Regions from separate parts of the Bradyrhizobium sp. SZCCHNRI1029 genome, predicted to be linked through region 2. Evidence: predicted binding sites of a transcription regulator. Region 2 holds the regulator's gene; each other region holds the start of a gene.
The links. The regulator LexA, encoded in region 2, represses DNA repair genes until DNA is damaged. The targets are predictions, from matches to a motif close to TGTTCNNNNTGTGTTCNG.

Region 1: the regulator LexA is predicted to act here: its motif matches at 3,300-3,317, upstream of QW861_RS09585 (DUF3072 domain-containing protein).
Region 3: the regulator LexA is predicted to act here: its motif matches at 2,435-2,452, upstream of uvrA (excinuclease ABC subunit UvrA).

The regions. Positions count from the first base shown of each region.
Region 1 covers NZ_JAUEUK010000003.1:83,988-94,449, reverse strand. The annotation lists gene QW861_RS09600 (DUF4173 domain-containing protein) at 1-1,046, opposite strand, end outside; gene QW861_RS09595 (glycoside hydrolase family 3 N-terminal domain-containing protein) at 1,261-2,628, shown strand; gene QW861_RS09590 (hypothetical protein) at 2,643-2,930, opposite strand; gene QW861_RS09585 (DUF3072 domain-containing protein) at 3,062-3,253, opposite strand; gene QW861_RS09580 (hypothetical protein) at 3,694-4,227, opposite strand; gene QW861_RS09575 (type 1 glutamine amidotransferase domain-containing protein) at 4,217-4,777, shown strand; gene QW861_RS09570 (FdhF/YdeP family oxidoreductase) at 5,063-7,345, shown strand; gene QW861_RS09565 (HWE histidine kinase domain-containing protein) at 7,360-8,853, opposite strand; gene QW861_RS09560 (HAMP domain-containing protein) at 8,867-10,462, opposite strand, start outside.
Region 2 covers NZ_JAUEUK010000003.1:253,946-264,407, forward strand. The annotation lists gene QW861_RS10325 (EAL domain-containing protein) at 1-665, shown strand, start outside; gene QW861_RS10330 (S41 family peptidase) at 907-2,241, opposite strand; gene QW861_RS10335 (alpha-hydroxy acid oxidase) at 2,662-3,798, shown strand; gene QW861_RS10340 (HAD family phosphatase) at 3,844-4,473, shown strand; gene QW861_RS10345 (hypothetical protein) at 4,932-5,201, shown strand; gene QW861_RS10350 (hypothetical protein) at 5,327-5,590, opposite strand; gene QW861_RS10355 (alpha/beta hydrolase) at 5,589-6,290, shown strand; gene glp (gephyrin-like molybdotransferase Glp) at 6,422-7,633, shown strand; gene lexA (transcriptional repressor LexA) at 7,839-8,537, shown strand; gene QW861_RS10370 (hypothetical protein) at 8,812-9,252, shown strand; partial or broken gene QW861_RS10375 (ComEC/Rec2 family competence protein) at 9,646-10,462, opposite strand, start outside.
Region 3 covers NZ_JAUEUK010000003.1:141,194-151,655, reverse strand. The annotation lists gene uvrA (excinuclease ABC subunit UvrA) at 1-2,343, opposite strand, end outside; gene QW861_RS09815 (porin family protein) at 2,620-3,264, opposite strand; gene QW861_RS09810 (outer membrane protein) at 3,558-4,298, opposite strand; gene QW861_RS09805 (outer membrane protein) at 4,511-5,296, opposite strand; gene QW861_RS09800 (outer membrane protein) at 5,561-6,316, opposite strand; gene QW861_RS09795 (outer membrane protein) at 6,509-7,264, opposite strand; gene QW861_RS09790 (single-stranded DNA-binding protein) at 7,727-8,224, shown strand; partial or broken gene QW861_RS33980 (HD domain-containing protein) at 8,339-8,970, shown strand; gene QW861_RS09775 (DUF2306 domain-containing protein) at 8,985-9,383, shown strand; gene gyrA (DNA gyrase subunit A) at 9,555-10,462, shown strand, end outside.

The DNA of each region.
Region 1 (10,462 bases), 170 kb from region 2:
CGCCAATAGGTCAGAGCATAAGTCTCGATATACATGTGAAGCCGTTGAATCGAGGACACGACCAGCATCACGTTCTGAGCCACCCAGAGATAGACCAGCGGCCGGACCAGTCGCGACTCGTTTGCCGTGGTCTTGGAGCGGACGGCGACGATGACGAAGGCAGCCGCGAGCAGCGCCGTGACGATCAAGGGGTAGGCGCCTCGGTGCGCATAGGTCGCATAGGTCATGCCGTCCGGAAGCGCAGCACGTCCCCACAGATATGCGCCGTCGAGCGCCGTCTGGAGGGCAAACAGGATGTTGAACAGGATCAGCGCCCGGATCACGGTTTCAGGGCCGAGCACGGTCGTCAGGATTGACGGCTGATCGGGCTCGCTTTCGATCGGCGGGCTCGAGGTCGTGGTCCGCTCGCGCCAGCGAAGGTTGACGAATGACCAGACCATGGACAACGTCACGAGCCAGAAGATCGCGTGCCCCATCGTGAGTTGGGAGGCGACGCGCTCGGGACTGAGGACGGCGAACCACCGCTCAATGACCGGATTGGCTGCTGCGAACAGAGCCAAGAACACGCAGCCGAGTGCCAGCGGGATGCTCCAGACAACGAGAGTTCGCGTGATCATGTTCGTGCGCAGCGTCACGATCGCATCAGGTATCAGTCGAAACGGCCCGATCAGGAGCAACTGCCGCGCGGCGGTCAGCGGAAGCCGGAAGCCGCGCGCGGATCGGTTGGTCGCCAGCGTGATAGCCGACAGCGTCGTGAGCAGCAGGACAGGAAAAGAAAGCAGGTTCAGCTCCTCGATGGCGGGAGCCAGGCCGGCAACGAAGAGAACTGCAGCTCCGACCAGACGGTTTCGATCGGTCTTGGCAAGATTGGCGAGAATGCTCGCCGCGGCGAGCGCGGCGAAAAACAGCGGGAATGCCAGGCCGATCGGCCGGCCGTTGTAGAGCAGCGTGTCGGCGAGGCCGACGAGACCGGCAGTGATGGCGAATTTGAGCCACATGGAATCGGGCGCGACGGGCGCAGCCGTCGGCTCGGCGAGAGTCGTCATGGAGGAATCCTTGGTTTGGGTCATCGTTCGGGCCGGGAGGCACAAGCCGATGAGCCAAGCATGACGCCTGCCCATGCAGCAGCTCACGAGGGGATCTGCAGCATTTCAGGATTTGTTTGCAGATTTCGTGCAGACGCGATTCCACATCTGGCGCAGGGAAAACGTGATTGTTACGGCAATGGCCGTCTTTCCCCTCGGATGATCGGCTGCACACATGCTCGGACGTATCAGGACCGCGGTTCTCTGGATCCTTGCTCTGCTCTTCATTTTCGTCACGCTGAACAGCAACGAGCCCTATCTGGTTCGGCTGCGGGGCAGCGGCCACGCAGCCCTGCTCCTCATCGGGCTTGCCGTTCCGCTGCTGCTGATGCTCGGCGGTCGGTGGCGGCGGGGGCCCGCCGGACGCGCTCTGGTCGTAGCATGGTGCGTTCCGCTGATCATGCTGACGTCGACGCAGTTCATGTTTGCCTGGCGCAAGTACGAGACGTTCCGGACGCCCCCCGACGTGGCGCATTTGCTCGGCCGGCATTTCATCGTCGGTTACACGGCCGTCGATGACGCAGCCGCGTTGGCCCGGCAGGGGTTGATCGCGGGCGTCTATGTGACACACCACAACATCCGCGGCCGGACCGAGCTTCAGCTGCGCGCCGAGATGGCGCGATTGCAGGACGCGCGCCGGAGTGCCGGGCTGCCGCCTCTGCTGGTTGCGGCGGATCAGGAGGGAGGCGCCGTCGCACACCTGTCTCCGACCCTGCCGAACATGCCCGGCCTCGCAACGCTGGCCGATCTGCCGGCCTCGCGGCGCGCGCAGGATGCGTTCGCGATGGGGCGCGCCCAGGGTGAGGCTCTCGCGGCTGCCGGCATCACCTTCAATTTGGCTCCGGTCGTCGACCTTCGCCCGAGCTGGACACGCAACCGACTGGACTTTCACACCTTGATCGGCCGCCGCGCGATCTCCAACGATCCCGCGGTGGTTGGCGACATTGCGCTCGGTTACGTCCGTGGCCTGGAAGCAAGCGGTGTCCGCGCGGCCGTCAAGCATTTCCCTGGTCTGGGGCGCGTCGCAGCCGATACGCATCATTTCTCGGCACAGCTCGGCACGCCGGCAGATGTCTTGGAACGGTCGGATTGGCGGCCGTTCCGACAGGTGCTGCAGGGCTCGCACGCGGCAATGATGGTCGGTCACGTGACGGTCGATGCGATCGATCCAGAGCGGCCTGCCTCACATTCCAAAGCCGTGCTCGAGGGACTCATTCGCGGCCGCTGGAACTATCCGGGCGTGATCGTGACGGATGATATCGTGATGGGGGCGATCTACGGCCGCGATCTCTGCAAAGCTGTCGTGGAGGCTCTCAACGGCGGCGCCGATCTGTTGCTGGTGGCCTATGACGGCACCCAGTTCCACCGCGCGCTCGCCTGCGCCAAGGAGGCTCTGGCGGAAGGACGCATCGACCTCGATGCAATCAGCAGGAGCGATGAGCGACTGAAGCGCTGGGCGCCGACGGTTGGCAAATCACAGCCGTCGAATGTGTCTACGGTTATGCAACAGCCTGGAGGCGTGCATCAGAAAATCGTGGACTGAATGGCAGCGAGCCCTCAGCGCGGGCCATTGCCGGTCCAGTTACGCCAAGCGACATTCGAGAGGCTTCGCAGGTCGGTCGCCAGCGGGCGTCGCGTCTGCTTGTCGTGCTGAGCGATGAGGTGCTCGGATTCGCGGATCTTGACCTGGAGTTCCGCAACCTGCCGCTTGGTGTGTTCAAGCGCCTTCGCATCGGCGCTCTCGCCCACCGTGAACCGCGCCGTCTCGATCTGTTTCAAGGTCGCGCGATTCTTTTTGAGCTGGGCGCGATGCCAGGCAACCTTGCTGTCACTGTCCGCAACCATGGTGGACTCCCGCGAAATGCTGCGGAGACTAAACGACCGATTTCTGATTCGCGACAGCTTCGGACCGGCATCGCCAACATTGGAATACCGATCTGCCGGCCCATCGTCCTGGTGAGTCGAATACGTCCGGTTCAATCCAACCCTGCGGCGCGTCTCATCTCATCAATCAGTTCGGACGCTTCAGCCTTCGTCATCTCCGCTCGCGTGGGATCGGATCGGCCAGCCTGCTCGCTGAGCGTTCTCAAGTAGGAAGCTTGGGCATCCGTCATCGGATCGGCTCCGGAAACCCAGTCCTCGGGATCTTTCTGCAGCTGTTCGGCCATGGGGATCTCCCGTTGTTGCCCGGCTTCAACGGGAAAGCTTGCAAAGTGTTCCTATTTTGTTCTATTGTGCGATCCTACTCTTGCTCGGGTGCTTCATGCGCGATCTATGTGTGGTTCGAGCCGAAATCGACCGTATGCGTCTCCGGGTCGGGCGGCAGCGCCGTGAAATCGTGCAGCTACGGCGAGCTCGGGCCTCGACGGCGGCCGCCGAAGTGCTTTTGCACCACATGTTGGAGACGCTTGACCGGCTGCGGCAACAGCGAGAGCGGCTCAAGCTGGAGGAAGCGAGCCGACTGCCTCGCAAGCAGCGCGGCGCCCGGCGCGCATGAGAGGCTGGCGGTAAGGCCGAGCGATCCGCCGCTCGTCCGTAGTCCGATGATCAGGCCAGGAACCGACATGGCCGACGATCACCTGAGCCGCAAATGCCAACCTGCGCCGGGTCATGAGGACGTCCGCATCTTCAATTTGGCCGGTGAGGAGAAAGATTGGTCGGTAGTCCGGCTCCCTCGATCAGCATCGGGCGTGTGAGCTTCGGGCAATACGATGTCCGGCGGCGCGGCGGTAAGCTCTTCCGGTGTGGCCTCGCATGATTTGATCTCGAAATTGTTGTCGAGGATTTTCTCGCCATGCGTGCCGAGCGTGATGAGATCGGCCTGTTCCGCGGCCTCCCAGACCTCGCGCTCGGTGCGAAACGGGCGGGTCATCTGTTCGTCATTCTCAAACAATGCGTAGGGCACGAGCGCCTCCAGATTGCGATCCGCCGATGCAGCGATGCCGTGCCGCTCGACGCCGCCCATCCATTCAAGGCAGGGACGTCCAAACAAACGGCGCCATAGGCAGGCTGGTTCCACCCAGGCGAGCGCTGACTCGATCGACCAGTTGTGACGATCCGCCTGGCCTGCCAGGCGGAACATGGAGGCCGGCGCGAGGTTGCCGGCGGTGTCGAATGGCCAGGAGAGTCCAATGGATATCAAGGGAAAGAAGATCGCGATCCTCGCAACCAACGGGTTCGAGCAATCCGAGCTCGAAGTGCCGCGCGATCGTCTCAAGCAGGCGGGCGCGACCGTCGAGATCATCTCGCTCGCGCCGGGCGAGATCAAGGGCTGGGATGAGAAGGACTGGGGACGGACCGTCAAGGTCGACAAGACGTTGGACCAGGCGTCTGCTTCGGACTACGACGCCGTCGTGCTGCCGGGCGGTCAGATCAATCCGGATCTGCTGCGGCTCGAGCCGAAGGCGCTGCGGTTCATCAAGGAGATCTTTGAAGCCAAGAAGATCGTTGCGGCGGTCTGTCATGCGCCGTGGCTCCTGATCGAGACCGGAATTGCCAAGGGGCGAAAGATGACGTCCTACAAATCGATCAAGACGGACGTTGCCAATGCCGGCGCGCATTGGCAGGACGCGGAGGTCGTGGTCGATCAGGGCGTGATCACCTCGCGCAATCCCGGAGATCTGGAAGCCTTCAGCGCCAAGATCATCGAAGAGGTCAAGGAAGGCCGCCATCTCAAGCGCAGCGCGGCTTGATGCTGAGATCGGAAGCCGGGAGAAAACCCGGCTACCTCAGTGGGACGGGCCCAGCGCCCGAGGGGTCGAACGCCGGGCCGCAGTCCACACGGAGTGCCTCCAGCGAGATGGGGGAACGCCGCCAGAGGCATGGAAATGACTCGAGGCGGGCCGGGTCGTTCCCAATTCCTAGCGCGGACCTTCGCCCGCGGGACTTCGACGATAGCCTCGCAACGTTCAGTGAGGAATCGGAACTTCGCTGCTCATCCCGGGTTTGCCGCTTTTGAACAGGCCGCGGAGAGCGTCGTGAGCGAGAAAGCAAAAATCCAGGACTACAGGGCTCCGGCCGGCGGATGGGGTTCGGTGCACGCGGTCGCCAGCATCCTGACGCAGGAGGAGGTGACCCTGCTTGGCAGCGAGATCCTGTTGAAACAGAACAAGCCAGGCGGCTTCATGTGCGTCAGCTGCTCCTGGGCCAGGCCGGCAAAGCCGCACCCGTTCGAATTCTGCGAGAATGGCGCCAAGGCGACCGCGTGGGAAATCACCGGCAAGACAGTCGGACCGGAGTTCTTTGCTCGGCACAGTCTGACAGAATTGCGATCCTGGTCGGATCATCAGCTCGAAGAGCAGGGGCGTCTTGCTCATCCCATGCGCTATGACGCTGCGGCGGATCGCTATGTTGCCGTGAGCTGGGACGAGGCCCTTCGCGACATCGGGGCGGAGTTGAACAGGCTCGATCCACGCTCGGTCGTCATGTACACGTCGGGCCGGGCCTCGCTCGAGACGAGCTACATGTATCAGCTTTTCGGCCGCATGTACGGCACCAACAATTTTCCCGACAGCTCCAACATGTGCCACGAATCCACATCAGTTGCTCTGCCGGAGGTGATTGGCGTCCCCGTCGGTACGGTGCTCCTTGAGGATTTCGACAAGGCGGATTGCTTCTTCTTCTTCGGCCAGAACACGACCACCAACTCGCCGCGCATGCTGCATCCGTTGCAGAAGGCGGCACAACGCGGCGTGCCCATCATCACGTTCAATCCGCTGCGGGAGCGTGGGCTGGAGCGCTTCACCAATCCGCAAAATCCCATTCAAATGGTGCTGACGGGGGGAACGCGGATCAGCACGCAGTATCATCAGCTGCGCATTGGCGGCGATGGTGCGGCGCTACTCGGATTGTGCAAGGCCGTGATCGAGGCGGATGATGCCGCGGTCGCGACCAAGAGCCCGCCCGTGCTCGATGTCGCCTTCATCGAGCGGCACACGTCCGGCTTCGAAGCTTTCGCAACCTGCTGCCGGCAGGCGTCGTGGAGCGATATCGAACGCTCCTCCGGCCTCACGCGCGGCGCCATTCTGGAGGCTGCCAAGGTCTATGCAGGCTCGCACGCCGTGATCGCCAATTATGGGATGGGAATAACCCAGCATCGGCATGGCGTCGAAACCGCGAAGATGATTGTCAACCTGCTGCTGTTACGCGGCAACATCGGAAAGCCGGGGGCCGGCATCTCGCCGGTTCGTGGCCATTCCAACGTTCAGGGGCAACGCACCGTCGGCATCTCCGAGAAGACCAAGTTGGTGCCGCTCGACAAGCTTGCCGAGCTCTATTCGTTCGAGCCGCCGCGTTGGGACGGTCTCAGCACGGTCGATGCCTGCCAAGGCATCATCAAGGGGGACGTCAAGGGCTTCGTCAGTCTCGGCGGTAACTTCCTGCGCGCCGTCCCTGAACGCTCGCTGATGGAGCCGGCGTGGTCGAAGCTGCGGCTGTCGGTGCAGATCGCAACCAAGCTCAATCGCAGCCACATCGTCCCAGGCGAGGTGACCTATCTGCTGCCGTGCCTCGGCCGCATCGAAATCGACCGGCAGGCAGGCGGAGATCAGGCGGTCTCGATGGAGGACTCCACCACCTGCATTCACGGCTCGCGCGGGCAGCGCCAACCCGTCGCAGAGACCCTGTTGTCGGAACCAGCCATTGTCGCCGGTCTCGCCAAGGCCACCCTGAAGCCAAATCCGCGCGTCGATTGGGATGCCTGGGTGGGCGACTACGCGCGCGTCAGAGACGCGATCGAGCGGACCTATCCCGAGCAGTTCAAAGACTTCAACAAGCGCCTGTTTGAGCCCGGCGGCTTTCCGCGGCCGCTTGGTGCCCGCGAACGCAAATGGAAGACGCCGACCGGCAAGGCGAACTTCACCGTGCCCAAGGCGGCGCTCAATCCGCCGGAGGAAGGCAATGGCGTTTACCAGCTGATGACCTTGCGCGCCGACGGCCAGTTCAACACCACCATCTACAACGAGGACGACCGGTTTCGCGGCGTCACCGGTGGCCGTCAGATCGTCTTCATGAACGCGAGCGACATGGCTGATCTGGGCATCAAGCAGGGCGAGCCGGTTCGGCTCTCGACCGAGGCCGATGACGGCGTGGAGCGCTCGCTGGGCGGGCTCCAGGCAGTGGCGTTCGACATTCCGCGCTACAGCGTTGCGGCCTACTACCCCGAATGCAACGGATTGATTCCGCTATGGCACTACGCGGAAGGGAGCAAGGTGCCCGCCGCCAAGTCGATCCCGGTCCGGATCTCGCGCGACATGGCCTGAGCTATCCGGAGCGGTCAGCCAGCAGCCCGTTGTCGTGCGTCGCCCGGCGCCGCCGTTGCGCAAGGGCTCGTGATCTCCGGCGGGGTCGCGCCGGGGCGGAGCGGGACGACCAGCCGGCACACCAATCCCTCGGGACGCCAGTCGAACGAGGCGCGCCCACCGAGCTGGCTTTCCACACTGGCCATCAGGCTGCGCGTGCCGAAGCCGCGCGAGGTCGGCGCGCGCACCAAGGGACCGCCGGTTTCAATCCAGATCAGATCCAGGCGCTCATCCTCGATGCTCCATTTGACCGAGAGATGCCCGGAGCGGACCGACAGCGCGCCGTATTTGGCCGAGTTTGTCACCAGCTCGTGCAGCGCCAGCGCCAGCGTCTGCGCGGTCGCAGGCTCAAGCTGCAGATCGACGCCGTCAAAGGCGACTTGGCCGCCGGTTGCATAGGGCGCGAGCTCTTCGGCCACCAACCTACCTATTTTCGCACCTTCCCAGCTTGATAGCGAGAGGATGGTGTGAACGCGGGCCAGTGCGCTGATGCGCCCCTCTACCGCGTTGACATAGGTCTTCACGCTGTCGGCTTTGGTCAGGCGAACGATCGACTGAGCCAAGGTCAGCGCATTCTTGGCACGATGATCGACCTCGCGGGTCAGCAGGTTCTGGCGTTCCTCGGCGCGCTTGCGCTCAGTGATGTCGATCGTGACCCCGCTGACGCGGACCACGCGGCCGGTCCTGTCGGTGGTCGCCGCGGCCGTTCCCACGCACCACCGCTCTTCGCCATCGGGCCGGTGGATCCGGAACTCAGCCTCATACGACGTCGCGCCACGGCTGAATTCCGCGACCACCTGGCGGGCGCGCTCGGCATCCTCCCGGTGCAGCAGCGCCATGATGTTCACGGTGTTCAGCTCGAAGTTCTGCGGCGTGACGCCGAAGATGCGGTACTGCCCCTCGTCCCACATCCAGTCGCCATTGACACCGTCCCAGTCCCACGAGCCCATCCTGCCGGCCGCGATCGCCATGCTCCGACGCTGCTCGCTCTCGACGAGCTTTGCTGTCGATCGCTCAAGCTCGGCGGTGCGGGCCCGTACCCGGTCCTCCAGCTCAAGGTTCAGATGTTCGAGCTCGCGTGTCTTGCGATAGAGCTCGGCAAAAACCTTGATTTTGGCGCGCAGCACCTCCGGCACGACAGGGACCGGCACGTAGTCGACGGCGCCCATCTCATAGCCACGAAGGCGATCGAAGTCGCTCACCTGGATGGCGGAGATAAAGATGATCGCAATCTTCTGGAACCTCGGATGCTCACGGATCATTTGCGCCAGCTCGAAGCCGTCGAGCTCAGGCATGCAGACGTCGACGAGAATCACCGCGATCTCGTTCTTCAGCAGAATTTCGAGCGCCTCGCGACCAGACGTGGCGACTACGAGGTTTTCGCCGAGTTCCTTCAGGATGACCTCGTAGGCCAGCAGCTTCGCCGGCTGATCGTCGACCAAGAGGATGTTGACCTTCGCATGTTCCATCATGATGAGCCGTTCAGCGGTGCAGCCACATGCGGATCGCAAGAAGCAGCTGCTCGGTGTTGACGGGTTTTGCCAGATAATCGGAGGCGCCAGCTTCGAGACACTTTTCGCGGTCTCCCTTCATGGCTTTCGCGGTCAACGCGATGATGGGGAGCCGGACGAAGGCGGGGTTTTGCCTAATGACGCCGATCGTCTGATAACCATCCATCTGCGGCATCATGATGTCCATGAGGACGATCGCGATCGCGGGATTGCTCTGCACCAGGTCGATCGCTTCGCTCCCGGTGGTGGCCGTCAGCACTTTCATGCCGCGGCGTTCCAGCACGCTGGAAAGAGCAAAGATGTTGCGGGCGTCGTCGTCGACCAGCAGCACCGTCTTGCCGATCAGATCCTCGTCGGAACTGTTCAGCTTCTCGAGCATGCGCTGCTTCTCGAGCGGCAGTTCCGTAATCACGCGGTGAAGGAACAACGACGTCTCGTCGAGCAGCCGCTCCGGCGATTCCACGCCCTTGACGACGATGCTCCGCGCCATCGTATGCAGTTCCGCATCCTCTTCGGCCGACAATTCCCGCCCGGTGAAGACGACCACCGGAACGCTCGACAAGAACTCGTCGGAGCGCAATTGATCGAGCACGTCGAACCCGCTCATGTCGGGCAGCCGCAGATCGAGAACCACGCAGTCGCACGGTGCGCTGCGCAGCGTCTCGAGCGCCGCAGCTCCCGTATCCGCCGCGATGATCTCGATGTCGTCGTGATCCAACAGCTGGCGGATGCTGAGCTGCTCGGCCGCGTTGTCCTCCACGATCAGCAGCCGCTTGCGTCGCGGCTTCGCGTATTCCTTGATCTGCGACAGGGCCGCGCTGACGCCTTCCGTTGTCGTGGGCTTGCTGACGAAGGAGAAGGCCCCACGCGCCAAAGCGTGCTGGCGGTCTTCGTCGAGCGTGATGATCTGCACCGGGATGTGCCGCGTCAGCGGATTATGCTTGAGCTGGCTCAGAACGGTCCAGCCGAGCATGTCCGGCAGGAAGACGTCGAGAGAGATCGCGGCCGGTTGATACTGTTTGGCGAGATCCAGCGCCTCGGCGCCGCGGCTGGCGGTCAGGACCTTGAAGCCCCGGTCGCGCGCGAGGTCGATCAGGACGCGCGCGTAGTGTGGATCGTCCTCGACCACGAGCAGGATCGTATCGCCGGGTTCGAGATCGAGACGATCGTCCGGCGGGGGCTCGATCCCGCGCTCTGGCGCGGCCGCTTGCTGTAGGGCTGGAGGTTGAACGTAGGGAACGGGCGATGCCGGACTGACGCGCGGCGCCGTTGCGGGACCTGAATATTTGAGCGGCAGATACAGCGTGAAGGTGCTGCCCTTGCCGGGGGCGCTCTTGAGGTGGATCTCGCCGCCCAGGAGGTTGGCGAGCTCGCGGCTGATCGCGAGCCCGAGACCAGTGCCACCATATTTGCGGCTCGTGCCGGCATCCGCCTGCTGGAACGCCTCGAAGATCAGCTTCTGCTTGTCTTGCGGAATGCCGATGCCGGTGTCCGAGACTTCGAACGCGATCACGGCCGGTGCCGTGTTGAGCACCGGATGTTCTGCGCTCCATCCGCCGAGCGCCGC
Region 2 (10,462 bases):
CGACCCGCGGCGCAGTCTCGCCGGCCGAGTTCATTCCGATCGCCGAGGACACCGGCCTCATCAACCTGCTCGGCGAACGCGTCCTCCAGGTCGCCTGCACCGAGGCGGTGAGCTGGCCGGACGACATCCGGCTCGCCGTCAACGTCTCGCCGGTGCAGTTCAAGAGCGGCACCCTGGCGCTCAAGGTCGCCAACGCACTTGCGACCTCCGGCCTGCCGCCGCATCGGCTGGAACTCGAGATCACCGAAGCGGTGCTGATCCGCGACGACGACGCGCTCGACACCCTGCACCAGTTGCGCGCGCTCGGCGTCCGCATCGCGCTCGACGATTTCGGCACCGGCTATTCGAGCCTCAGCTATCTCCAGCGCATTCCGTTCGACAAGATCAAGATCGACCGCTGTTTCGTCAAGGACATCACGGAGAGCGAGGGTTCCGCGGCGATCGTCCAGGCCGTGGTCAACATCGCCGCCATCCGCAAGATGTCGACGACCGCCGAGGGCGTCGAGACCGAGGCGCAGCGGCAGCTGCTGAAGCGGCTCGGCTGCTCGGAGATGCAGGGCTATCTGTTCAGCCCTCCGAAGCCCGCAGCCGACGTGCGGCAATTGTTCGCTGCGCAGCGCGCCAATCCCTCATCCGGCCGCCGTTCGCGCTCGGACGCCGCCTGAGCCGGTTCCGAACCGATAAATACCGTTGCAATTTGAGGCTTTTCCGCAAGCCAGATTCAAACCCTGCCCACCGGTCGTCCCTTGAAGTCCACGGCTCCGCCATGATCTACGGGACACAGACGGACATACTCCGTGTTCGCCTGTACACGCTGGTCGAAAACCACGGCGGGACGGCCTCAGGGCCGCCCCGTCGGGTGTGAGCATCGAGCGTCGCAAGCCGCGCACCCGCCCGCTTCGCAGATCAGTTCGGCACGGCCGCCTTGGCGCGGACGTCGGCGTTCACCGTGACGCCCCGCAGCACGTTGAATGCGGCGTGCAGCGCCTTGTCGTCCTTCTCGTCCGGCGGAACGTAGGACTGCGAGCCGGTCTGCTCGGTGCCGTCGGGCGCCGAGAGATGGCCGCGCATGCCGGCCTCACCCTTGAGATCGCCGCGATCCTTCAGCTCGTCCGGCACGTCCTGCTTGACCTCGATGTCCGGCGCGATGCCCTGCGCCTGGATCGAGCGGCCCGACGGCGTGTAGTAGCGCGCCGTGGTCAGCGCCAGCGCGCCGTTGCCGGCGCCGAGCGGAATGATGGTCTGCACCGAGCCCTTGCCGAACGAGCGCGTGCCGACCAGGGTCGCACGCTTGTGATCGTGCAGCGCGCCGGCCACGATCTCCGACGCCGAGGCCGAGCCGCCATTGATCAGCACCACCAGCGGCTTGCCCTTGGTGAGGTCGCCGCCGCGTGCGGTGAAGCGCTGCGTCTCCTCAGGATTGCGGCCGCGGGTCGAAACCACCTCGCCTCGCGAGAGGAACGTGCTGGAGACCGACACCGCCTGATCGAGCAGCCCGCCCGGATTGTTGCGCAGGTCGACCACGTAGCCGGCGAGCTTCTCCTGCGGGATCTCCTTGGAGATGCTGGCGACCGCCTTGCGCAGACTCTCGGTGGTCTGCTCGTTGAAGGATGTGATGCGGATATAGCCGATGTCGCCGCCTTCGGTGTGATAGCGCACCGGGCGCACCTTGATGATCTCGCGCGTCAGCGTAACGTCGAGCGGTGCGTCCTTGCCCTTGCGCATGATGGTGAGCTTGGTCTTGGTGTTGACGCCGCCCTTCATCTTGGCGACGGCCTGCTCGAGCGTCAGTCCCTGCACCGCCTCGCCGTCGATCTTGGCGATGAGATCGCCCGAGAGAACGCCGGCCTTGGACGCGGGCGTGTCATCGATCGGCGCGACGACCTTGACCAGGCCCTCCTCCATGGTGACCTCGAGACCGAGTCCGCCGAACTCGCCGGACGTGGTCTCCTGCATGTCGCGCCAGGACTTGTCGTTCATGTAGCGCGAATGCGGATCGAGCGAGGACACCATGCCGTTGATGGCGCCTTCGATCAGCGCGGGATCGCTCGGCTTCTCGACATAGTCGGCGCGAACACGCTCGAACACCGCGCCGAACAGATTGAGCTGCGAATAGGTGTCGGCCATGCCGGCCGCGGCCTTGGCCTTGGCCACGAGTTGCGCGCCGTCGGGACCCGTCACCATCAGGGTCAGACCGACGCCGGTCATCGTGCCCGCCAAGAACAGCCAGTTTTTTCGCATTGTTTGCTTCCCGAGCGTTTGTTGGATGGCCGGCCGATCAAATGGTCCGCACGCATCGCCGGCGCGATTTGTGTTGCGAACACACACCACATTTCCGGTTTCTTCAAGGCCGATATTGCGCCGCCGTACCGGGGCCCGACCGCCGGCGCTCGCATCCGAAATGGACGTTCACAGGCTGAAATCAAGCTCAAGGCTGCGCCGGCGCCGGGCCCGGCTGAACATACCCCGTCTTTCACGGACACCCATGATCACAATTCGACGAGCCGTGTACCACGCCGCGATTTGATGGCCTGGGCCTGCGGGGCGCCGCTCCCCGCGCGCGCCCGGGAAGCTCGAGTTCGGAATGGCTTGCTCCCGGCCCGCTCGATGGGCAATGCTCCGCAGCAAAACCGCAAGCATGACAGTCGCTGGGAGGCAAACATGAACCAACGGACCCCGATCGAGGCCGGGTGGCGGAACGTCGAACTCGGCTCGAGCGACGAGAAGTTCCAGAACCTGCACGAGCTCATCCGCAAGGCGCGCGCCCAGCTCAACCAGAACGCCTGGGACTACATCATCGGCGGGGCCGAAACCGAGACCACGCTGCGCCGGAACCGGATGGCGCTCGACGAGATCGCGTTCCGTCCGCGCGTGCTGCGCGACGTGTCCAGGGTCGATGCCTCGGTTGAAACTTTCGGACGCAAGCTGCGCCTGCCGGTGGTCATGGCCCCGGTCGGTGCGCTCGAAATCTTCGATCCGGCAGGGGCGGCCAGCGTGGCCCGCGGGGCGGGCCGATTCGGAGCCGCGCACATGCTGAGCTCGGTGTCGGAACCCGGGCTGGAGAAGACCGCCGAGGCCGCGCCCGACGCGCTGCGAATCTTCCAGCTCTATGTCCGCGGCGACGACGCCTTCGTCGAGGACTATGTGAGCCGGGCGGTCGCCAACAGCTACACCGCGTTCTGCCTGACCGTCGACACCGCCCATTACAGCCGGCGTGAGCGCGACATCGCCAAGCGCTACGTCCGCGAAAGCCGGCTGCGCGCGACCGGCGGCGACCACCAGAAGGCGCTGAGCTGGCACACCGTCAAGCTGATCAAGGACAAGTTCAAGCTGCCGCTGATCATCAAGGGCATCGCGACCGCCGAGGACGCGCAGATTGCGGTCGATCACGGCGTCGACTGGATCTACGTCTCCAACCATGGCGGCCGCCAGCTCGACCATGGCCGCGGAGCCATGCATGTGCTGCCGGAGATCGTCGCCGCCGTGAAGAGCCGGGCAAAGATCATGGTCGACGGCGGCTTCTGCCGCGGCACCGACATCGTCAAGGCGATCGCCTCCGGCGCCGACCTCGTCGGCATCGGCCGGCTGCAATGCTGGGCGCTCGCCGCGGCCGGCGAGGACGGCATCCTGCGCATGCTCGAGCTGCTGGAGGACGAGGTGATCCGCACGCTCGGCCTGCTCGGCGTCACCTCGTTCGCGGAGCTGAACGCGTCCTATCTGCATCCGGCGGCCGCCACCAACCTGCCGAGCGTGGTCAGCGCGTTTCCGCTGGTCGACATCGAGCCCTACCGGTATTGAGGAGGCGCCGCTTCCGTCCCACGCAAGGCATCGTCGACCCGCCCCATGCCCGCCTCCGCTCTCCGCCCCGGCGTCGCCGACGCGCTGCTGTTCGACCTCGGCCGCGTCGTCATCGACATCGATTTCGTCCAGGTGGTCTCGCGCTGGGCAGCGCATGCCGGCTGTCCGCCGGAGCGCATCGCCGCGCGCTTCGTGCGCGACGAGATCTATCACGGGCACGAGCGCGGCACCGTCTCCGATGCCGCGTTCTTCGCCAACCTGCGCCGGCAACTCGGCATCGACATCACCGACGCGCAGTTTCTCGACGGCTGGAACGCGATCTTCGTCGGCCCGATGCCGGGCATCGCCCCGCTGCTCGCACGCGCGGCTTCGAGACTGCCGCTCTATGCCTTCTCCAACACCAACCAGCCGCACATCGATCACTTCTCGCCGCGCTATGCCGACCTGCTTGGTCACTTTCGCGAGATCTTCCTGTCGTCGTCGATCGGCCTGCGAAAGCCGGATGCCGAGGCGTATGATCACGTGGTGCGGGCGATCGGCGCGCCGGCCGAGCGGATCGTTTTCTTCGACGATCTCGCTGAAAACATCGACGGCGCGCGAACGAGCGGGCTGCAGGCGGTGCTGGTGCGCTCGACGGCCGACATCGCCGCGGCGCTGGAGGCGCTCGGGATCTGATCGCGTCGCGCAAGGGTGCGTCATGGCCAGCGGCGTGACGTTCTGAAAGGCTGCGCTCGCAATGACGGTGCCCACTCGTGCAAAATTGTTCTCGCGACACGATGTGCCCGAGCTTTGCTGCTCTCATTTCACCCTCCTCCAATCGGAGGGCGCAGGGAATGCCGGGCTGCAGGCCGCAACCCATGGCCCGCCTGCAGAAAAAAAGCAGGCGGCAGTCACCACAGGTCCAGCCGACATCCGGCATTCCCTGCGCGATGGTCTTCACGCTTATACGCGATCTCCCCGGTGCCCGGCTTGTTGGCCACCGTCGCCGACGGGATCATCAGCACCCTTCGGCTTGGCATCAGCTTCGGGATGCCAGGACCACGCGACTTCACGTCCGCGCCATGCCGTTCGTCCGCGCGCCATCAGGGCACGCTGCGACACGTCGCGGCCACCGCATCCCGCGCTCCACGTCCGTGACGATCGCGAAGCGCCCCTCCTGTCGAGCACGGGACCAAATCAGCATAGCAGCTTTTTCCGAAAAAGCGAATCCTAAATGCGACCGCCGGCAACGGCGCCATCCGGCCCGTCTCCCGCCACATCCGCTGGCCGCAGACGAGCCGGCGCCTAAGCGCATCGGCATCGGCGGCGAGATCGTCAAGATCGCGCCGTGCTCGATGACCATCGTCGGTACGCTCGCCGATTGGTCGCAATGGACCGGCGTGACCTTCGACAGCTCGGGCTAGATCGAGGTCCCCGGTGCTCTCGTGCCCGTGCTCGCGTCGGTCGAGCACGACCGTGCCGCCTATGTCGAGCCGAATGTCTGGATTCGGCATCCGCTCTGACGCGGTGCAGGTCGTCCGCGCGACGATCAACGCGCCGGCACGACGCGCTCGTTGAGAAATCCGATCACCACGTCGAACGCCTGCCGTCGATTCCGCTCCATCAGGATCATGTGCGTGCCCTGCCCGATCTCGACCAGGCGCTTGTATGGCGCGCTCACGAGGCGAACGAACAGGTCGTGCGCCATCCCGAAGCGGACATCCACATCCCATTCCGTCGCGAGCACGAGAACCGGGCAGTCGATCGTGCTGGGATCGTAGATCGGCTGGTCCACGGTCCAATGCTCGTCCATGTGGCGCGTGCAGATCGAGGGCGTCGCGGCAACGCATATGACGATCGCCTATGACCGGCGCGGATTTGGTGAGACGGTCGCCTATGAGGAAGCTCATTCTCCGGTCGAGGACCTGCTCGCCGTCGTCGACGCGCTCGCGCCGGGGCGGCCGGCGACGCTGATTGCCTGCTCGCAAGGAGGCCGCATCGCGCTCGACTTCGCGCTTCGCCATCCGTCACGTATGGCATCGCTGGTGCTGATCGCACCTTCGATCAGCGGCGCGCCGGAGCCGGTCTATCCACCGGAGATCAAGGCGCTAACGGCGTCGTTGGCCGCTGCCGAGGCCGCACAGGATTGGGATCGGGTCAGCGCTATCAAGACGCATCTGTGGGTCGACGGTCCCTTGCAGCGCGAGGGACGCATCTCCGGCGAGCCGCGCGAGACGTTCCTGAAGAAGAACGCCGCCGCACTCCGCGCGCCGCCAACCGGCGCGACTCTCGATATGGCACCAGCCTTCCCGCGCCTCGCGGAGATCGTCGCGCCATCGCTCGTCATCTGGGGGGACTTGGACTTTCCTCACATCCAGCAGCGAAGCAGGCTGCTCGCCGCAACAATGCCGAACGGGTCAGGACATGAGCTGGCCGGAACGGCGCACCTGCCGAGCCTGGAACGTCCGCAGGAGGTCATGCGGTTGATTGCGGACTTTCTCGCGCGATCGTGAGGCAGCGGCCCGGAAACGGCCCACAGCAGACGGTCAGAACGCAGGGAGCGGCCTAGGCCCTTGGCCGCGCCGTGCGCGTTCGGTTAGAAGGCGATTCATTCGATCTGCCGTCTCCGTCCGAAGGAACTCTCATGGCCCTGATGCCGGTGTCTGATGCGTTGTCCGCCGTGCTCGCCGGCGCCGAACCGCTGGCCGAGGAGCAGGTCGGGCTGGACGAAGCGTTTCACCGCATCCTGGCGCGGGACCTCGCGGCGCTGCGGACGCAGCCGCCCGAGGCGATGTCGGCGATGGACGGCTATGCCGTGCGCGCGGCGGACGCCGCCCAGGCCAAGGCGCGGCTGAAGGTCATCGGCGAGGTCGCGGCAGGGCGTCCGTTCGATCGCGTGGTTGGACCCGGCGAGGCGGCGCGGATCTTCACCGGTGGCGTTGTCCCGGAGGGCGCGGACGCGGTGGTGATCCAGGAGGACACGATCGCCGAAGACGGCCACGTCGTGATCACCGAGGCCGCGATCAAGGGCCGGCATATCCGGCCGGCGGGCGTCGACTTTCACCAGGGCATGGTGCTGCTGAAGTCCGGGCGCCGGCTCAGCGACCGCGACCTGTCGCTGGCGGCCAGCATGAATCATCCGGCGCTGCCGGTGCGGCGCCGGCCGAAGGTGGCGCTGCTCGCCACCGGCGACGAGCTGGTGATGCCGGGCTCGACGCCCGGCCCGGGCCAGATCGTCTATTCCAACGGCTACGCCTTGCGGGCGCTGGTGCGCAACGAGGGCGGGACCCCGATCGATCTCGGCATCGCCGCGGATACGATGGAGGCGACGATCGCCGGCATCCGCCGGGCCCGCGAGGCCAAGGCCGACATCCTGATCACGACCGGCGGCGCCTCGGTCGGCGATCACGACCTGGTCAAGCAGGCGCTCGAAGCCGAGGGCGTCGAAATGGCGTTCTGGAAGATTGCGATGCGGCCGGGCAAGCCGATGATGCACGGACGGCTCGGCGACATGAGGGTGATCGGACTGCCCGGCAATCCGGTGTCGTCCTATGTCTGCGCCATCCTGTTCCTGGTGCCGCTGATTCGGCGGCTGCTCGGCCGTGACGAGGCCGTGATGCCGCGCGAGACCGCCCTGCTCGGCCGCGAACTGGGGCCGAACGATTCGCGCGAGGACTATCTGCGGGCGCAGCTCGAAGAGCGCGCCGACGGCACGCTGATCGCCACGCCGGTGACGCAGCAGGATTCGTCGCTGCTCGGGAATCTCGCGCTCTCGCAGGCGGTGGTGATCCGGCCGGCGTTTGCGCCGAAGGCGCCTGCCGGCAGCCCGTGCGAGATCCTGCGCCTGCCGAACTGAGCCGCTTCCCCGGTAAAGCCCGGTCTGTTCATCATATTTTTAGGATTGCGGAACACACATCGAACATATAGTGTTCGTTCATGATTTGTTTTTAGTATGTTGCGGGCGACGCGATGACGGTCCGACTCCAGGGCGCTCTCAGCCGGTTTGTGCGCGAGGCGCAGCTCTTGGACTCGGACGACAACAAACCGGGGACCAGGTCGAGATGCTGACGCGCAAACAGTACGAACTTCTGCGGTTCATCAACGAGCGGCTCAAGGAAGCCGGCGTGCCGCCGTCCTTCGACGAGATGAAGGATGCGCTCGATCTGCGCTCGAAGTCCGGCATTCATCGCCTGATCACGGCGCTTGAGGAGCGCGGCTTCATCCGCCGGCTGCCGAATCGCGCCCGCGCGATCGAGGTGATCAAGCTGCCCGAGCTGTCGCAGGCCGCGGGCAACCGCCGCGGCTTCACCCCATCGGTGATCGAGGGCAATCTCGGCAAGGTGCGCACCAGCACTCCCGCGCTGGACGATGGCGAGCGCCCGGTCGCGGTGCCGGTGATGGGCCGCATCGCCGCCGGTACCCCGATCGAGGCGCTGCAGACCCGCAGCCACACCATCAGCGTGCCTGCCGACATGCTCGGTAACGGCGATCACTACGCGCTCGAGGTACGCGGCGACTCCATGGTCGATGCCGGCATCCTCGACGGCGACATGGCGCTGATCCAGCGCAACGAGACCGCCGACACCGGCGACATCGTGGTGGCGCTGATCGACGATGAGGAAGCGACGTTGAAGCGCTTCCGCCGCCGCGGCGCATCGATCGCGCTGGAGCCGGCCAACACCGCCTACGAGGTACGCATCCTGCCGCCGAACCGGGTGAAGATCCAAGGCAAGCTGGTCGGGCTGTACCGCAAGTACTGATCGCGAATGGGATCGGTCGATCGGCGGCGGGCGCACGCGCTTTCGCCGCCGATCGGAGGCTGCCCAGCAAAATACGTCACGCGCGAATGCACCTCATGATGTGCAGCGCGGCATGCTCAAACGCTTGTGATCGGCCGCGGGCACACGCGATGCAGATCAGCGCAGAATTGCCGCGAAGCGCGCGCTAACATCACCATCGATGTCCACTCTGATAGAGGCCTGCGCCTGTCCGGGGGGAGCGTGGGTCGGCTATCTCTCAACGAGGAGCGATCCGATGTGTGACTACAGCCTCCATGCGGTTGCGTCCCGTCCCGCCAAGGTCGGCGAGACGTTGATCTCGATGACCTTCCGTGGCACCGCCACCCGCGGCTTCGCGCTGGAGAGCGAGCCGACCGTCGCAGTCTGCATGCTGCCCGGCACCGAGTTGGCCTTCGCCGAGGACGTCCGCTACGACAGCCGCTGGCTCTGGACCCGGACGATCCGCGAGCGCGTCGCAAAGTTCAACAGCATCGAGACTCACATTCCCGATCGCCATCACGACGCGATCGAATTCGCCGACGGGCGCCACGTGCTGGTGACCCAGCTCTGCGAGGGTCAGCGCGTCACCGTGCTGCAATTGCCGGTCAGCAAGCAGCCGGCGGAGCGACGCCCGGACATCGCCGAGGACGTGCCGCCTTCGCAGGCCACACCGATTCGCCGCATCAGCATCACCTGAGGGGTCTCCGCATCGGCATTTCTCTCGGTCGTGAGCGAGCTTTCGACCGTGGGAGATTTGGGTTCTGCAAGCGCAAAGTCCTCTCGGGCGAACCTCACGCCCCGGCATCGCATCGGATAGGAACGACATCCCTCGGCCGCCATGATGTGCCGGGGGAGCCTGCCGCCGTGGTCAACAAGATCGATTGGAACAAGGCCGCCGGGATCACCGAGCCCCGGTGCGATATGCTTGTGTTCGGATGGCTGACAGTCACGGCTGACGACATCGCCATCTGGCAACGCTATCCGCGCGCTGCGTTCACGCTGGCCGAAAGCCCCGCGCTGTTCGATGGACCTGGCAACATGGACCTGGCGACACCGAGTATCATCTCGGCACGTTCGAGCTGCCCGGCACTCAGTCTTCCTCGCCCTGCTCCGTCTCCGGCGGCGTCGCGTCCTGAGGCCGCGCGGCCGGCGCGCGCGGCGTCAGCGTCGTGTCGAACTCGCCGGCCTCGGCGGGCGCCGGCCACCATGGGCGGTCAGTGCCGCCGGCGCGCGCCGGCGTGACGGCGAAGCTCCTGCCCCGCCGCACCAGCATCAAGGCGCCCTGCTGCCGCAGCCGCTCGCGATCGATGACGGCCGCCGCGCAGGATGACGGCGCGGCGCGCGCGGTGACGATGAGCGCGGCACGGGCGCAATCATCGGCGAGCGCCTCGGCGCGCAGGGTCAGGGCGGCGATTCGGCCGTCAGCCATTGCCGCCACGCAGCCCGCCTCGTCGCAGGAGACGCCATCGGTGAGCGATGAATCCGCCGGCAGCCGGGCATCGGCGTCGGCCGCGAGCCACTCCTTGGTGGCGAACACGTCCTTGCCGGTGCGCATCACATGCAGGCGCCCGTCACGGCCGCGCACCGCCACCGCGCGCCCATCGCCGGCGATCAGCACGTCGGGCAGCGGCGTCGCGGCGGCCCACGCGGTGGCCACCACGAGCCCCACGACGCCCGACCAGCGCAGCGGTGTGCGCAGCAGGCCGATCAGGATGACCCCGAGGCTGGCCAGGATCAGTGGACCGATGTCGAAGGCCGGGATGCGCCCGACCGCGCCGGGCAGCGCCGCCACCCAGCGCGTCACCGCGATCATCCAGTCGATGCCGAGGCCCATCAGCGTCCACCAGGGACCGTCGAGCCCGAACGGCGCCGCCACGAGGCCCATCAGGCCGGCCGGCATCACCAGC
Region 3 (10,462 bases), 110 kb from region 2:
GCACGCCTCGCAGCGGCCGCCCTTGACGTTGAAGGAGAACCGGCCGGGCTCGTAGCCGCGCGCCTTGGATTCCGGCAGGCCGGCGAACCATTCGCGGATCGGCGTGAACGCGCCGGTATAGGTCGCGGGGTTGGAGCGCGGCGTGCGGCCGATCGGCGACTGGTCGATGTCGATGATCTTGTCGATATGCTCCAGCCCCTCGATGCGGTCGTGCGGCGCGGCTGCCTCGTTGGCGCCGTTGAGCTTGCGTGCGATCGCCTTGTAGAGCGTGTCGATCAGGAGCGTCGACTTGCCGCCGCCGGACACGCCTGTGATCGCGGTGAACAGGCCGAGCGGGATCTCGGCCGAGACGTTCTTCAGATTGTTGCCGCGGGCATTGACGACCTTGATGGTGCGGCGATGGTTCGGCGGCCGCCGCTCCGGCACCTCGACCTCGAACTCGCCGGTGAGATATTTGCCGGTCAGCGACGCCGGATTGCGCATGATCTCGGCCGGCGTACCCTCGGCGACGATGTGGCCGCCATGGGTGCCGGCGCCGGGGCCGATGTCGAGCACATAGTCGGCGAGGCGAATCGCGTCCTCGTCATGTTCGACGACGATGACGGTGTTGCCGAGGTCGCGCAGCCGCTTCAGCGTGTCGAGCAGGCGGGCATTGTCGCGCTGGTGCAGGCCGATCGACGGCTCGTCGAGCACGTAGAGCACGCCGGTCAGCCCCGAGCCGATCTGCGACGCCAGGCGGATGCGCTGGCTCTCGCCGCCGGACAGCGTGCCGGAGGAGCGCGCCAGGGTCAGGTAGTTGAGGCCGACGTCGAGCAGGAAGGTGAGGCGGTCGCGGATCTCCTTCAGGATTCGCGTGGCGATCTCGGTCTGCTGCGCGTTCAGGGCCTTCGGCACCTCGGCGAACCACTCGCCGGCCGCCTTGACGGAGAGGTCGCTGATCTCGCCGATGTGCTTGTCGCCGACCTTGACGCACAGCGCCTCGGGCTTCAGCCGAAAACCCGTGCAGCCGGCGCAGGGCACGTCGTTGAAGTATTTGCCGAGCTCCTCGCGCGCCCACTCGCTCTCGGTCTCGCGGAAGCGGCGCTCGATGTTGGTGATGACGCCCTCGAACGGCTTCTTGGTGTCGTAGGCGCGGACGCCGTCCTCATAGGTGAACTTGATCTCGTCGTCGCCGGAGCCGTGCAGCAGCGCGTTCTGCGTCTTCTTCGGCAGATCCTTCCACTTGGTGTCCAGCGTGAACTTGTAGAACTTGCCGAGCGCGGTCAGCGTCTGCAGGTAATAGGGCGACGACGACTTGGCCCAGGGCGCGATCGCGCCCTTGCGCAGGGTGACGTCCTTGTCGGGAATGACGAGGTCGGCATCGACGTGCTGCTCGACCCCCAGGCCGCCGCATTCCGGGCAGGCACCGTAGGGGTTGTTGAACGAGAACAGCCGCGGCTCGATCTCGGGGATCGTGAAGCCGGAGACCGGGCAGGCGAACTTCTCCGAGAACAGGATGCGCTCGGGCCCGCTCTTGTCGTGGATCTTTGCGGTTTTCTTCTTTTCCTTCTCCTCCGCCGGCGCGGCCGAGGCGGGAGCGTCCGCGAACTCGATGACGGCCAGGCCTTCGGCGAGCTTCAGCGCAGTCTCGAAGCTTTCTGCGAGACGCTGGCCGATGTCGGGGCGCACGACGATGCGGTCGACGACGACGTCGATATCGTGCGGGAACTTCTTGTCGAGCGTGGGCGCCTCGGCGAGCTCATGGAAGGTGCCGTCGATCTTGACGCGCTGAAAGCCCTTCTTGAGATATTCGGCGAGCTCCTTCTTGTACTCGCCCTTGCGTCCCCGCACGACCGGCGCCAGCAGATAGAGGCGGGTGCCCTCGGGCATCGCCAGCACGCGGTCGACCATCTGCGAGACGGTCTGGCTTTCGATCGGCAGGCCGGTCGCCGGGGAGTAGGGCACGCCGACGCGCGCCCACAGCAGGCGCATGTAGTCGTAGATCTCGGTGACGGTGCCGACCGTCGAGCGCGGGTTCTTCGAGGTCGTCTTCTGCTCGATCGAGATCGCCGGCGACAGGCCGTCGATCTGGTCGACGTCCGGCTTCTGCATCATCTCCAGGAACTGGCGGGCATAAGCCGACAGCGATTCGACGTAGCGGCGCTGGCCCTCGGCGTAGATCGTATCGAAGGCGAGCGAGGATTTGCCGGAGCCGGACAGGCCGGTGAACACGACGAGCCTGTCGCGCGGGATCTCGACGTCGATGTTTTTCAGATTGTGCTCGCGGGCGCCGCGGATGGTGATGGCCCGCAGGCTCGACTGGTTGGCTTGCGCGCGCTGCTTGGCCTTGAGCACTTCATCCATGACGATCGTCCCACGGCGCAGAGTCGCGCCATCGTTGCAGGCGCGTTTCGCCGGAAGCCGGCCATCGGACGCCAGGGGGAAAAGGTATGGTCGGAACGTAGGAAGAACGGAGCTGGATTTCCAGTGCCGTCAGCGAATCATCAACAATGCGCTCAGGGAATGGCAGCGACTGGCAGGAGGCTGCCGGTTCCGTCCTGTTTTGTGCACGATCCCACAAAGAAAAAGCCTCCGCTCTGGCAGAGCGGAGGCTGTGTGCGTTGGCCCGGAGGCAAAAACTTAGAAGTGGTAGTTGATGCCGACCTGACCGGAATGCACGTTGAGGGTGCCGGTCGTGAGCGTGCCGAGGCCGGTGAAGGTGTAGCTCTCGCCACCGAAGCTCTTGTAGAGGTACTCGCCCTTCAGCGACCAGTTCGGGGCGAACATGTACTCGACGCCAGCGCCGACGGTCCAGCCGGAGTGGATCTTGCTGTCGGCAGCGGCGAAGCCGGGGGCCGTCAGCGAGATGCGGTTGTCGGCCCAGGCGTAACCACCGGTCGCGTACAGCAGGGTCGGGCCGAAGGCGTAGCCGATGCGGCCGCGGACAGTGCCCCAGTCGCGGATCTTGGACTCGGCGTTGACACCGAGCGCGCCGACGTTTGCGTTGATGTCGGCCCAAGCGGCGTCGGCCTCGAGGCCGAACACGACAGCACCCTGCTGCCAGTTGTAGCCGACGGTGCCGCCGGCGAAGCCGCCCTTCATGGCCGCGAAGTCAGCATTCTCGTTGGCATAGCCGCCCATGGCACCGATGTAGAAGCCGGTCCAGGTCAGCACCGGCGCGGCAACCGGGGCCTTGGTGTAGGTCGGGCGTGCGGCAAGATCAGCGGCGGCAGCGGGAGCGGCCAGGGCGGCCAAGGCCACGGTCGCGAGCAGGATCTTCTTCATTCCAGTCTCCAGTTTATTTTTATTCCTCGAAGTCCGCATCGCACCGATAAGCTTACGCACGAAACAGACTCACCCGTTCAAGTTGACGAGGTTCCTATAGCCCGGTTCCGTACGGATTACCGTCACCCTGAAGACACACTCGCGCCCAAACCGCGTTTTTACGGCCAAGTTCCAGAAAGCCTATGTCACTCAGTTACTTGGTTCCGGGTGTGGCGAGCCGGCAAGGTGGCATCAGGGCAACAAAAAAGGCCGGCTTTCGCCGGCCCTTCTCGGAACCTGTCGGTTTGCAGGCATCAGTACTTTGCGATGACCGGGCCGCCGAAGTGGTAGCTGAGGCCGGCCTTGACCGTGTGAACGGTGTCCTTCCACTCGGAGCGGTTGAGCGCCGCAGCGCTGTACTGGATCGTGCTCTTGCCGAAGTCGAGATAGTTGTACTCGAGCTTGGCCGACCAGTTCGGCGCGAACATGTATTCGGCGCCGGCGCCGACCGTATAGCCCCAGCGGGTGGTGTTCTGGCTGAAGACGTTGCCGGGCACGCCGTCATAGCGATGCTGCAACTGGCCCACCGCGGCGCCGCCGCTGACGAAGAACAGGGCGGGACCGGCGGCATAGCCGAGGCGGCCCTTGATGTCGCCGAAGCTGGTCAGCTTGGTGAAGAAGGTGTCGCCGACGCCGGCATTGACCACGGCGGAGCGGCCGTTGATGTCGGCCCAGTGATAGTCGCCTTCGAGGCCGAACACGACGTTGTCGACCTGCCAGTTGTAGCCGACCACGCCGCCGACGAAGCCGCCATTGGTGTTGTAGTTCTGGGTGCCCAGGAAGCCCGGCGCATTGAAGCGGCCGAGGAAGGTCTCCTTGCTGGTGCCCCAGCCGCCGCCGCCCTGGATGCCGGCGTAGAGGCCCGACCAGCTCAGGATCTGCGCGACCATCGGCGGCGCCTTGGTGTACGGGCGGGCCGCCATGTCGGCCGCCGACGCGGATGTGGCGGATGCGATGCCGACGAGCGCCGTCGTGATCACAAGCAACTTCTTCATCAAATTCTCCCCCGGGAGGTTGGAATGACAAGCGATGGGCAAGTCATACACAGGGCATCCCGGAGAGGCTGTAACGCGCCCGCCACAGAAATGAAAAAGCGTTATATATCATATATTTAGCACAAAAACGCCGCGACGCTGCCGGGCTGTTGACACGAAAAAGGCCGGCGCGAGGGCCGGCCTTTCCGAATGCGTGCGAGCGGCGGCTTTTTTCAGTAGCGCGTGCCCATCGGCGCCCCGAATCGATAGTTCACGCGGACGGTCGCCATGTCGATGTCCTGCTTGATGGTATCGACGCGCGACAGCACGGTTGCGGTGGCCGGGAAGCTGATGTCGCGCGAGCCCATGAACAGGTGGTCGTACTCGACGGCGACCGACCAGTTCGGCGCGAAGCCGAACTCGACGCCGGTACCGACGGTGCCGCCCCAGCGGGTCTCACTGGCGGAATCCAGCAGCGTGCCGACCGGGAAGGGCGCGGCCGCATTCGCCGTGCCGGTGTATTTGTTGTGGGTGACGGCGGCGCCGCCCTTCACGTACCAGAGCACGTTGCCCCAGGCGTAGCCGACCTGGCCGGTGAACAGGCCGATCGCATCGGTCTTGGTGGTGTTGGTGATGCCCGCGGCCAGCGCAGCCGTGCTCGCATTGGACGACTTCAGGTCGGTCCAGTTGCCCTGGGCCTCGACGCCGAACACCCAGCTCGCCGCCTGCCAGCGATAGCCGACCTGGCCGCCGATGAGGCCGCTCGAGGCGTTGTGGCAGCCTTCGGACTGGGTCGGCACGACCGCCACGCCGCCGACGCGGTTGAGCGTCCAGCAATTGTGGCTCCAGTCGGCGCCGCCATTGACGCCGAGGTAGAACCCGGCCCAGCTCGGCAGCGGCGTGACATAGGCCGGCGGCGGCGCCTTGCTGTAAGGGCGCGTCGCGAAGTCGGCCGCCGAGGCCGGCGCCAGTCCCAGCGCCGCGGCGCTTGCGGTCAAGATCAAGGTCGTCTTCTGCATTCGTCTCTCCCCAGTCCCAATACACCACGCTCCGGATCCCTCCGATCCGGGCCCACGCGAAGGTGGCCTGTGGCTGGTTGTAAGGGAGACTGCTTTCCAAACTCGTGACCGGGACGAGCCGTGTGGCGGGATGTGCCGATCGTGCTTAAGCGCGGGTAAAGACGGCGACTGCCAGAGCCGACGGGGGGAGCTGTGTCACAGCGTGAGTGACGACAGGCCGGGCAAGCGCCGCCGCGTGAGATCCCGAGTGTCAGCCCTCGAGGGTCAGTGCTTGGAAACGACGGGACCGCCCCAGCGATAGTTCACGCGGACCGTCGCCATGTCGACGTCCTGGCCGACCGCATCGGTCCGGCCCGCGGCTCCAAGGGGAACACCCGAGAAGCCGAAGGTGCGGTTGCCCATGAACAGGTGCTCGTATTCGGCTGCGACCGACCAGTTCTTGGCGAAGCCGACCTCGACACCAGTCCCGACCGCAGCCCCCCAGCGCGTGGCGCTGGACACGTCGAGCACCACGCCCGTGGCCGTGGAGAGGCCGTTGTACTTCTCACCCGCGACCGCGGCGCCACCCTTCACGTACCAGAGCACGTTGTTCCAGGAATAGCCGATCTGGCCGGTGAACACGCCGATGCCGTTGATCTTGGTCTGGTTGGTCACGGCCGGGGCGAACTGGCTGGTGTTGCTGCCCTTGAGGTTGGCCCAGTTGCCTTGACCTTCGATGCCGAACACCCAGCCGCCAGCCTGCCAGCGATAGCCGATCTGGCCGCCCGCCAGCGCGCCGGTCGCATCATGGCAGCCTTCCGCGTTGGTTGCGGCCACGCCGGCAAAGCTGACCTTGTTGGTCCAGCAGGTGCGGGCCGCTGCGCCACCGGCATTCAGGCCGATATAGAAGCCACTCCAATCATAGATCGTCGTGATCATCGCAGGCGCTTTGGTGAAGGTGCGCGCGGGCAGATCGGCAGCGATGGCCGGCGCAATCCCCAGCGCCAGCGAAGTTGTCGCCCCCAGCAACAGCCTTCTCATCGCATTCCCCAAACCACGTCCGACGCCCGCACGCACGCTCTCACCAACGCCCACCCGCCGGACGTTGATAGCTCCTTCCGCCGTAAAAAGCCGTCACCCAAAGGACACAACGGCTCGGCAAGTGCCGGTTCTGGCACACAAAAAAGGCCGGCGCGAGGCCGGCCTTTCGACATATTCGCTTTTTGCGTGCAATCAGTAGCGCGACACGATCGGGCCGCCGAAGTGATAGGAGACGCCCGCCTTGACGGTGTGCACGGTGTCGCTCCACTCGGAGCGGTTGGTCGGAACCGCGCTGTACTGAATCGAGCTCTTGCCGAAGTCGAGATAGTTGTATTCGACCTTGGCCGACCAGTTCGGCGCGAACATGTACTCGGCGCCGGCACCGATCGTCCAACCCCAGCGCCAGTTGTTCTGAGCGAAGCTATTGGCCGCGCCACCATTGAGCGCCGCGTCGTAGCGGTGCTGGAGATCGCCGACGGCAGCGCCGCCGCTGACAAAGAACAGCGCCGGACCCGCAGCCCAGCCGAGGCGGCCCTTGATGTCGCCGAAGCCGCGCAGCCTGGTGAAGTAGGTATCGCCGAGACCGGCGTTGACGACGCCCGACCGGCCGTTGATGTCGGCCCAGTGATAGTCGCCCTCGAGACCGAACACGATGTTGTCGACCTGCCAGTTGTAGCCGACCACACCGCCGACGAAGCCGCCGCTGGTGTCATAGTTCTGGGTGCCGGCAAAGATCGCCGTATTCGGCGCCCCGAAGAAGGTCTCGTTGCTGCGGCCCCAGCCGCCGCCGCCCTGCAGGCCGAGGTAGAAGCCGGCCCAGGTCGGAAGCGGCGCCGGCGCCATCACCGGGGCCTTCGTGTACGGGCGGGCGGCGAGATCGGCGGCTCCCGCCGGCGTCAGCGCCCCCAAAACCATCAAGCTGACAGCTCCGAGAAAAATTCGTTTCATCCCAAGTCTCCCGCGTTGGGCGTCTCCAAAATGGTCCCCGGAGACGCTCGTCTGTGAAGTTGGTGCGACCACGCTTGCGGCCCCAATCCATCCTCAAATATACGCGATTCAACCCTGGATACCGTCTCCCAAAAGCCACAGCCGAGGAGGAAGTGAGGCTGGCTAACTTAATGAAAGTTAATCCCTTTTTCGTGAATAAGGGAACTTTTTCCGGGTTCCATTGCGAGAACTTGCGGTTCCATCGAGTTCCGTGGAACTCGACGCACGGTTGTAGACATATGCGCGCGAACAAAACTGGAACAATGGCCTTCCGCCTGCTATATGTGGATAAACAACGGACAGGGCGGGTGGACCGCGCGGCAACCGTATAGGGTCCGCCGCGAGAGGAAGGGTTAGCCACCGGACGCCGTGAGGCCGGTGTGGACGGCCGGTCCGATGATCGAGAACCGCGGGAGAGTGGTGATGGCGGGTAGTGTGAACAAGGTGATTCTGGTCGGCAATCTCGGCAAGGACCCCGAGATCCGGCGCACGCAGGATGGGCGGCCGATCGCCAATCTGAGCATTGCGACGTCGGAAACGTGGCGCGACAAGGCGACAGGCGAGCGCAAGGAAAAGACCGAGTGGCACCGCGTGGTGATCTTCAACGAAGGTCTTTGCAAGGTCGCCGAGCAGTATTTGAAGAAGGGCGCCAAGGTTTACATCGAGGGCGCGCTGCAGACCCGCAAATGGACCGATCAGAGCGGTGTCGAGAAGTACTCGACCGAGGTCGTGCTGCAGGGCTTCAACTCCACCCTGACGATGCTCGATGGCCGGGGCGGCGGTGGCGGCAGCTTCTCCGATGACATGGGTGGCGGTGATTTTGGCAGCAGCGGTCCGTCGATGGCGCCGCCGCGCCGCGCGGTTGCTTCGGCGGGCGGTGGCGGACGCAACAGCGACATGGACGACGACATTCCGTTCTGAGGCGCGCGCGGACGCTGCTGATGCGAGCCGGCTTGCCCGTGTCTGGACGGCAGGCCGGCGGTCATCCGAGGGGGGCGGCCGGGGTGCTGCAAGCGATCGTGCGAGGTTGGTACGATGATGGAGGCTGTGGCAAGGACCCTCGACTTCTATCGGCTCGCCGAGGGCCTGAAGCGCGAGTTGCGCCACAGCTGGCTGTCTGACGGGCGCCGCGAGAGCGTGGCCGAGCATAGCTGGAGCATGTCTCTGCTCGCGTTGCTCGTGCACCGTCATCTCGAAAGACCGGTCGAGATCGATCGCGTGCTGAAGATGATCATCGTCCACGACCTCGTCGAGGCGCTGGTCGGAGACGTCCCCTTCTTCGAGACCGGCAGCCGAAAGGATGCCAAGGTCGCCAAGGAGCGCGAGGCGATCGAAGTCATCCGGTCGCGCTTGCCCGGGGAGGCGGGCAGGAGATATTCGACCTGTTCCATGAATTTGAGGCGAAGCTCACGGCGGAGGCCAAGTTCGCCGCGGCGCTCGATCACCTCGAGGTTCAGATGCAGCACAACCTTGCCGATCTTGGGACCTGGGAGCCCGTCGAGTACAATCTCGTCTACACCAAGATGGACGCGGTATGCGCCCATGACGCTATGCTCGTCGAACTGTGCGGGCTGGTGAAAGGCCAAGCCGAAGCCAAGATGCGTGCTGGCAGCGTGGATGTCGACGCAATCAAGGAACGTCTGCACGAGCTGCGGGCTGCGATCTAGCTCTGGGGGCTGCCATGAGCTTCGCGCCGCTGCTCGACGCCGAGCCCGCCGTCCAGCTGCACGCCGTCGCCGCGATGACGGCGTTCGCGCTCGGGCTCGTTCAGTTCGCCGCCCCGAAGGGGACCGTGCCGCATCGAACGGTCGGCTGGATCTGGGTCGCGCTCATGGTTGCCGTTGCAGCCAGTTCGTTCTGGATTCACACCATCCGGTTGGTCGGTCCATGGAGCCCGATCCACCTGCTGTCGATCTACACGCTGGCCGTGCTGCCGCTGGCGGTGTGGGCTGCGCACCGGCACCGGGTGGCGGCCCATCGCCGGGCCATGATCATGCTGTTTTCCGGCGCCCTGGTGATCGCCGGACTGTTCACGCTGCTGCCGGGACGCATCATGCACAAGGTCGTCTTCGGGCCGTAGCCGAAGACGGTTCCCGGAGCCTGCCATGGGCGGCCGCGGCAACCGGTTAAGTGACTGGAAAGGCGAGCAGAAAAAGCGCTCTTCGGATCGCCTTGGGGGTGGCCTGCGGCACGCTCCTGCGCTATATGATTCTAAGCGATTTTCGCGTGTCAAAACCGACCGGTATCCCCTTTGTCCGATAAAGAAGATGAGAAGCCCGGCGAGCCGGGCGGACCTTCCGACATTCGTCCCGTCTCCATCCTCGATGAGATGAAGCGCTCCTACCTCGATTACGCGATGAGCGTGATCGTGTCGCGAGCGCTGCCCGATGCGCGCGACGGCCTGAAGCCGGTGCATCGGCGCATCCTCTATTCGATGTACGAGCAGGGGCACACGCCCGACAAGAAATACGTCAAGTCCGCGCGCGTGGTCGGTGACGTCATCGGTAAATACCATCCGCATGGCGACCAGTCGATCTACGACGCCATGGTGCGCATGGCGCAGGACTTCTCGATGCGCGTGCCGCTGATCGACGGCCAGGGCAATTTCGGCTCCGTCGACGGCGATCCGCCGGCCGCCTACCGATACACCGAAGCGAAGCTCGCGAAGTCGGCGATCCCGCTGCTCGACGACATCGACAAGGATACCGTCGACTTCCAGCCGAACTACGACAATTCGGACAAGGAACCGTCGGTTCTTCCGGCCAAATATCCGAATCTGCTGGTCAATGGCGCCGGCGGCATCGCGGTCGGCATGGCCACCAACATCCCGCCGCACAATCTCGGCGAGGTGATCGATGCCTGCATCGCGCTGATCGACAATCCCACGCTCACGATCGACGAACTCATCAACATCATTCCGGGCCCGGATTTCCCGACCGGGGGCATCATTCTTGGACGCGCCGGCGTCCGCTCGGCCTATCATCTGGGCCGCGGCTCGATCATGATGCGCGGCAAGGTGACGATCGACACGATCCGCAAGGATCGCGAGGCGATCATCATCTCCGAGATTCCCTACCAGGTGAACAAGGCCACGATGGTCGAGCGCATCGCCGAATTGGTGCGCGAGAAGAAGGTCGAAGGCGTTGCCGACCTGCGCGA